Regions from separate parts of the Streptomyces sp. NPDC057271 genome, predicted to be linked through region 1. Evidence: riboswitches for the same ligand, from Rfam matches in the RefSeq annotation. Region 1 holds a riboswitch; the other holds the start of a gene.

Region 1 (3,557 bases):
CGTGCCCAGGGGGCCGCGCGTATCGTCCTCGCGGTGCCCGTCGCGCCGAGCGACTGGCCCGAGCGGATCGGCCGGGAGGCGGACGAGACCGTCAGCGTCCACGAACCGGCGTCCTTCTACGCGATCGGCCAGTTCTACGAGGACTTCTCCCAGACTCCGGACGAGGACGTCGTCGCCTGTCTGGAGCGCCACCACTCCGGCCACGGGGCGGACGCCCGGGACCCTGAGGTGCGCATCCCGGCCGGGGAGGTGCGGCTCGCGGGCCATCTGGTGGTGCCCGACGGCGCTCCGGGGATCGTGCTGTTCGCCCACGGCAGCGGCAGCAGCCGGCACAGCCCCCGCAACCGGGCCGTCGCGGAGAGCCTGAACCGCGCTGGTCTCGGGACGCTGCTGTTCGACCTGCTCACCGAGGAGGAGGCGGACGACCGCGGCAATGTGTTCGACACGGAGCTGCTGGCCGGCCGGCTGGCCCGGGCCGCGCACTGGCTGGTGGGCCGGCCGGGCCTCGACGGGCTGCGGATCGGCTACTTCGGCGCCAGCACCGGCGCCGCGGCCGCTCTCTGGGCCGCGGCCGACCCGCTCTCCGACGTGGCCGCCGTCGTCTCACGCGGCGGGCGCCCGGACCTCGCCGGGACGCGCCTCGCGCAGGTGCGCGCTCCGACGCTGCTGATCGTGGGGGGCCGCGACCCGCTCGTACAGGAGCTGAACGAGGCGGCCCAGGCGCGGCTCACCTGTGAGAACCGGCTCGTCGTCGTCGCCGGCGCCGGGCACCTCTTCGAGGAGCCCGGCACGCTGGAAGAGGTCGGCGGACTCGCCTCGAGCTGGTTCGCCGACCACTTCTAGGACGTCTGTCAGTACGGTCCGTTGACGTTGTCGATGGAGCCGTAGCGGTCCGCGGCGTAGTTGCAGGCGGCGGTGATGTTGGCGACCGGGTCGAACAGGTCCATGGACGTACCGGGCACGTGGTAGGCCAGGAAGGTCGGCTCGATCACCTGCAGGAGACCCTTGGACGGGGTGCCCTTGGCGGCGTTGGAGTCCCAGAGGTTGATGGCCTGGGGGTTGCCGGAGGACTCGCGCATGATGTTGCGGTGGATCCCCTCGTACGAACCGGGGATGCCGTACTTCTGGAGGACGTCGAGCGACTCGCGGATCCAGCCGTCGAGGTCGTTGGTGTAGCTCTTGGCGGCGGCCGGCGCGGCCTTTGCCGGGGCGGCCTTGGTCACGGTCTTGGTCGCGGCGGCGCCGGGAGCGGCGCTGCGCTGCTGCGAGCGGTCGGCGCGGTCCGTGCTCGTCGTACGGGCCGGGGACTTCTGCTGCTTCGTCGCGGCCGCGGGCTTCCCGCTCAGCCTGAGTTCCAGTCCCGGATGAATAAGTGACGGATTGTCACCGACGGCCTTGCGATTGGCCTTGTACAGGGCCTTCCAGCCGCCTCGAACACTCTGTTCGTGCGCGATCACGGAAAGGGAGTCGCCGCGGACGACGGTATAGATCTTGGCGGTGGAATTCCCGGCGGCGGGAATCGATTCCGCGATCTTCGCCGGGCTGCTGAAGACGGTCTTCTCGATGGGTGCGACCGCGGGTGCGGCGTTCGGCGCCGCGTGCGCGGCGGCGGTGGCCACGAGGGGGAGCGCCAATGCGGCTCCACCTGTGCTCGCGAGGGCGATACCGCGGCTGAGGGGCCGTCGCCTGGGGCGCCGGTGCTTACCGTGAGCGGACATGCAGGATTCCTCTCCGGCGCCTGCGGGGTGAGCTGTCGGGTTCGGGCTGGAGCTGCCCGGCCGCACGCGTGCGGCTTCACCCCAAGCCGCTCCGGAAAACCGGGCCGGCGAAAAAACTGGGTCCCCCGCTCCTGCCGACGGGTGAATGGCTGGTCTTTCGGACGGTGGCAGGATTCGGCGATCCGTCCGGGTCGAGGTGACCGTAGGCGAGGAATGTCGGACGGAACAAGGTGGGGCATGGAAGCGAAATCAAGAGGAAATTGAGAAATGCCTTGCCGGCGATCACGACCGCGCCGAACTGCCTTGGGGCGTAAGGGGAAGGGGGTCTCCCGTGGAGGTTGCCTCCCTCGCGCGTGATTCATGTCACCTGGGCAGTCAAAACGGTCATACGGGCAAATTCGACCGAGTTATGAAAAGGGGCGCAAGAGCATGAAAATGCCCTTGTGCCCCTTTTGGTGGGAAGTGTTGGCCTACGTCAGCCCGTGACGCTGGGGGCGCCGGTCTCGATGTGCCCGGTGTAACGGCGCGACCAGGTGCCGTCGACGTCGGCCGTGAGCGTGAAGTCGTACCAGCCGTCGCTGTACGCCACCGCGTTGAAGAAGTCCTCGCGCGAGGAGTTCGCCGGGACCGTGTACGTCCACGGCCCGTCCGTGCGGTAGGCGTTGGAGCGGATCGTGAAGGTCACGGGGCCGGCGGAGGTGTTGGTCATCCTGAGGTAGAGCGCCGTCTTCCCGGTCCCCGGCTCGGTCGCGAACCGCGCCGCCACCTCGATCGCCTTGCCCGCCTTCGACGCGTCCCCGATGAAGCGCCGCAGGAAGCGGTTGGGGCCGATCATCGAGATGTCGTACTTGCCCGACCCGGACCCGAGCCCGATGTTGAAGTAGTCCGTGGAGGTCGCGCCCGGGTCCACGGTGTACTGCCAGGCCGCGGTGTCCCGGTGCTGGTGCGGGTGGATCGTGAAGTGAGCGGCCCGCCTCGCCTCCGCGCCCTGGTTCGTCATCGAGAACCAGGCGAGGATCTTGCCCGCCGCACCGAACTCGAACCGGTCGAGGTTCCCGTTGACCTGGTACGGCACGGCGCGCGCCGGACGGGTGCCGGCCTCCTGCGCGGGCAGGGCGTTGTCCTGCGGTACCGGGTTCGGCAGGCGGCCGCAGGTGGACTGCCCGATGACCTCGGCGGTGGAGGGGAGGCCCGTGGGAACTCCGTACACCGGGCGGGCGAAGTCGAAGACGCCCGTCAGGTCGCCGGTGACCTTCCGCCGCCAGGCGCTGATGTTCGGGCAGGCGGCCGGGGTGCCGAGGGCGGCCGTCCAGGTCTCCATGAAGCGCAGGACCGAGGTGTGGTCGAAGACCTCGGAGCTGACCCAGCCGCCACGCGTCCAGGGCGACATGACGAGCATCGGGACGCGGAAGCCCAGGCCGATCGGCACGCCGTCGATGTACTCGCCCGGAGTTCCGGGCGGGGCGACCGGCGGCGGCACGTGGTCGAAGAACCCGTCGTTCTCGTCGTAGTTGAGGAACAGCACGGTCGAGTCGAAGACCTCGGGGTTCGCCGCCAGCGCGCGGTAGACCAGGTCGACGAAGTGCGCGCCGTCGCCCGGCGGGGCGTAGGGGTGCTCGGAGAAGGCTTCGCTCGCCACCACCCAGGAGACCTGCGGAAGCGTCCCGGCGACCGCGTCGGCGCGGATCGCGGCGGCGATGTCGTCCGGGGTGGAGCCCGTGACCTTCGGCACGGAGCCCATGCCGCGGTCGTACAGCGGGTCTCCGGGCCGCGCGTCGGCGAACCTCTCGAAGTAGGCGAGGCCGTTGTCTCCGTAGTTGTCCTGGGCGTTCTGGTAGA
Region 2 (3,557 bases), on a different contig from region 1:
CACGTCCGCTTCCCAGTGGTCGGGATAGGCGTGCTCCGGCTGTACCGCCTGTGCTGCCTGTACCGGCTCCGCCGGTCGGCCCGGCTGTTCCGACGCGCTCTGCATGGGGCAAGCGTACGACCGGGGTCCGACACGGGCACCGGTCGCGCGGCACCTGTGCGCCATGCAAGGTAAGGAGGACCGACCGGCCCTTCGCGCGCGGGCCGAAGGTCGGCCACGAGCACCCCGCGGCCCGTGAGAGACTGGTCTAGACAACCCGCTTGAGACTTGAAGGGCAACACCATGGCTGAGCGCCGCGTCAACGTCGGCTGGGCCGAGGGCCTGCACGCCCGCCCCGCCTCCATCTTCGTCCGTGCCGCCACGGCCTCCGGCGTCCCCGTGACGATCGCCAAGGCCGATGGCAACCCGGTCAACGCCGCGTCGATGCTCGCGGTGCTCGGTCTGGGCGCGCAGGGCGGCGAGGAGATCGTTCTCGCTTCGGACGCCGAGGGCGCCGAGGTCGCGCTCGACCGCCTGGCGAAGCTGGTTGCCGAGGGGCTCGAGGAGCTTCCCGAGACCGTCTGACCCGATCTCCGAAGAAGCCGCGCACGCCGGAGCACCGGCGGCGCGGCTTTTTCGTCCCCCCGATTCCGCGGGCACATTCCTTGCGGCGCATTACGGGCAGCGAATTATGCACGGTGCGTCGTGCACAGCGCATTTCCGAGCGCCATTCCAGGCAGGACGCAGCCGGCCCGCGAAATCTACTGCCCTTTGTATACGGCCCGCTCGTTAATTCCGGACGCTCGCGGTGTTTACGACATGTTGCGAAACCCTCACGCGCCCGCGCTCCGGGCGCTTCAGCCGGTGCAGCACCAGGGACCGTTCGGCGTGCGTCGCGGTCAGCGCACGGGCCCGTTCGGCGTCGCCGCGCGCCACCGCGTCCACGATCGCCCCGTGCTCGGCCCATGCCTCGACCGGCTGAGCCGGGAGTTCGATCGCGTACATCCAGTCGATCTTGTGCCGTAGCTGGATGAGCAGCGCGGTGAGCGCCGGACTGCCCGAGGCCTGGGCCAGCGTCTCGTGGAACCAGCCGCCGAGCGAGCGCAGATCCTCCGCCTGGCCCCGCCTGGCCCGCTCCTGCCCCAGCCTGACCAGGCCTCGCAGCACCTTGAGGTGCGCCTCGGTGCGGCGCTGCGCGGCGCGCGCGGCCCCGAGCGGCTCCAGCAGGGACCGTACGTCCAGCAGGTCCGCCGCCTCCTGCTCGGTGGGCTCGGCGACTTGGGCGCCCGCGTGGCGGCGGGTGATCACGAAACCCTCGGACTCCAGGGTGCGCAGCGCCTCGCGGACGGGGACGCGGGAGACTCCGTAACGGCGGGCGAGCTGCTCCTCGGTCAGCCGGCTGCCGCGCTCGAAGACCCCGGTGACGATGTCGTCCCGGATCGCCGTGCATACAGAGTGCGCGGGAATGCGCATGTTCGACCTCCGCCTTGATCCGCGCGAAACCGGTTCTCCGGCGACTCTATTGCAGCAGGGCATTGTTTCCGAAGGCTCCCCAGGATCCATGGATAGGTTTTTGGTCAGCGAAAAGCCCCGGCTCGGTACGAGCCGGGGCTTTTCTGAGAATCCGGGAAAGACTCGAACGGTCAGACGTTCACACCGCGGGCGCGGAGGTACGCGATCGGGTTGATGTCGGAGCCGTACTCGGCGGTCGTACGGGCCTCGAAGTGGAGGTGCGGACCGGTGGAGTTGCCGGTCGAGCCCGAGATGCCTATCTGCTGGCCCGGGGTGACGGACTGGCCGACCCCGACACTGATGGCCGAGAGGTGACCGTACTGGGTGTACGTGCCGTCGTGCATCCGGATGACGACGTTGTTGCCGTACGCACCGCCCCAGCCCGCCTCGACGACGGTGCCGGAGCCGACGGAGACGACCTTGCTGCCGGAGGCGGCGTGGAAGTCGACGCCGGAGTGGCTGCCGGAGGACCAGAGCGCACCGCCGGTCTTGTAGCCGGTGCTGACGTACGAACCGGCCACGGGAAGCTGGAAGGAGTTCAGGCGCTTGCGCTCGGCCTCACGGGCGGCGCGCTCCTTGGCCTCGCGGATCTCCTTGGCGCGGGCCTCGGCCTTGCGCTTCGCCTCGGCCTTCGCACGGGCCTCCTCTTTGCGCTTCGCCTCCGCCTCGATGGCCTCGCGCTCCTGGGCGGCGGCCTGGGCGTCGATGGTGTCGGCGAGCGAGTCGGCGGCGATGATCTGGGTCAGCCCGGTGTCCTCGACGGAGGGGGCCGCGTCCGCGTCGACGGCGAGTGCCGGGGAGGCGAGGGTTCCAATGACGCCGGTGGTGGCGAGGGTCGCGACGCCTGCGAAGCCGGCGCTGCGGCGCGCCAGACGGCTCGGACCACGATGCTTCCCGGTGGCACGGGTGAACGCCATGTAGGGGCTGTTCCTTTCCTTCCTTCTCGCCTACCGGGTTAGCTGACGGGTTCGGAGCAGGAAGGTCTCCTACGGGCCCCTCCGCACAGGTGCGAAGGCGTCCGATTCACCCCAGGGACTTCGCGTGGGTCCCCGGCTCCCCAGGCTCGCGCCTGACGGGGACTCGGCGATGACTGTCCGATGCCGCGGGTGCGGCGCGTGCAACTGGCGAACAGCCGGACCGACGCTAAGCGGACCGTCTTTCAATCACCAAACAGACACGCCTGTTTGTAAGACATGCCACAGGCCATACAGCCACCGCCTGCAGCAATACGGACAAAGGGGAGGACCCCGACGTACCGTGACGTCGGGGTCCTCCGGGGCCGCCGGACACGGCGGCCTGACGACTCGATCAGCCCGTCACCACGGTCACTTCGCCGATGCCGAGGGCGCGCACCGGCTCCTCGATCTCCGACGCGTCACCCACGAGCACGGTGACGAGACGGTCCACCGGGAAGGCGTTGACGACCGCGGCCGTCGCCTCCACCGTGCCGGTCTCGGCGAGACGCGCGTACAACTGCGCCTGGAAATCGTCCGGAAGGTGCTGCTCGACCTGGTCGGCGAGGGTGCCGGCGACCGAGGCGGCCGTCTCGTACTTGAGCGGCGCCACGCCCACCAGGTTCTGCACGGCCACGTCGCGCTCGGCGTCCGTCAGACCCTCCGCGGCGAGGGTGCGCAGCACCTTCCACAGGTCGTCAAGTGCCGGGCCGGTGTTGGGGGTGTCGACGGAGCCGCTGATGGCGAGCATCGAGGCGCCGTTGCCCTGGCCGTCGGAGCGCAGCACCTGGCCGAAGGCGCGGACACCGTAGGTGTAGCCCTTCTCCTCGCGCAGGACACGGTCCAGGCGGGAGGTGAGGGTGCCGCCGAGGCAGTACGTGCCGAGGACCTGGGCCGGCCATACGCGGTCGTGACGGTCGGCGCCGACCCGGCCGATCAGCAGCTGGGTCTGGACGGCACCCGGGCGGTCGACGATGACCACACGGCCGGTGTCGTCGGCCGTGATCGGCGGGACCGGGCGGGACGCGGCGGTGTTCCCCGTCCAGGCGCCCAGCGTCTCGGCGAGCACCTTGTCCAGGTCCACGTCGGTCAGGTCGCCGACGATCACGGCCG

What was found. Region 1 has a riboswitch for cyclic di-AMP ahead of ACFUJR_RS22405 (transglycosylase SLT domain-containing protein). Riboswitches for the same ligand answer to the same signal wherever they lie in the genome.
Region 2: it holds a riboswitch for cyclic di-AMP, as region 1 does, so the genes downstream of both, ACFUJR_RS29515 (M23 family metallopeptidase) here and ACFUJR_RS22405 (transglycosylase SLT domain-containing protein) in region 1, are expected to answer to the same signal.

What each region holds. Positions count from the first base shown of each region.
Region 1 covers NZ_JBHUYJ010000049.1:11,169-14,725, reverse strand. Annotated here, with positions in the region: gene ACFUJR_RS22410 (phosphoribosyltransferase family protein) at 1-843, shown strand, start outside; gene ACFUJR_RS22405 (transglycosylase SLT domain-containing protein) at 852-1,718, opposite strand; cyclic di-AMP (ydaO/yuaA leader) riboswitch at 1,723-1,908, opposite strand; gene ACFUJR_RS22400 (phosphocholine-specific phospholipase C) at 2,194-3,557, opposite strand, start outside.
Region 2 covers NZ_JBHUYJ010000085.1:18,348-21,904, forward strand. Annotated here, with positions in the region: gene ACFUJR_RS29500 (GNAT family N-acetyltransferase) at 1-105, opposite strand, end outside; gene ACFUJR_RS29505 (HPr family phosphocarrier protein) at 283-564, shown strand; gene ACFUJR_RS29510 (GntR family transcriptional regulator) at 769-1,452, opposite strand; gene ACFUJR_RS29515 (M23 family metallopeptidase) at 1,623-2,408, opposite strand; cyclic di-AMP (ydaO/yuaA leader) riboswitch at 2,421-2,587, opposite strand; gene ACFUJR_RS29520 (M16 family metallopeptidase) at 2,800-3,557, opposite strand, start outside.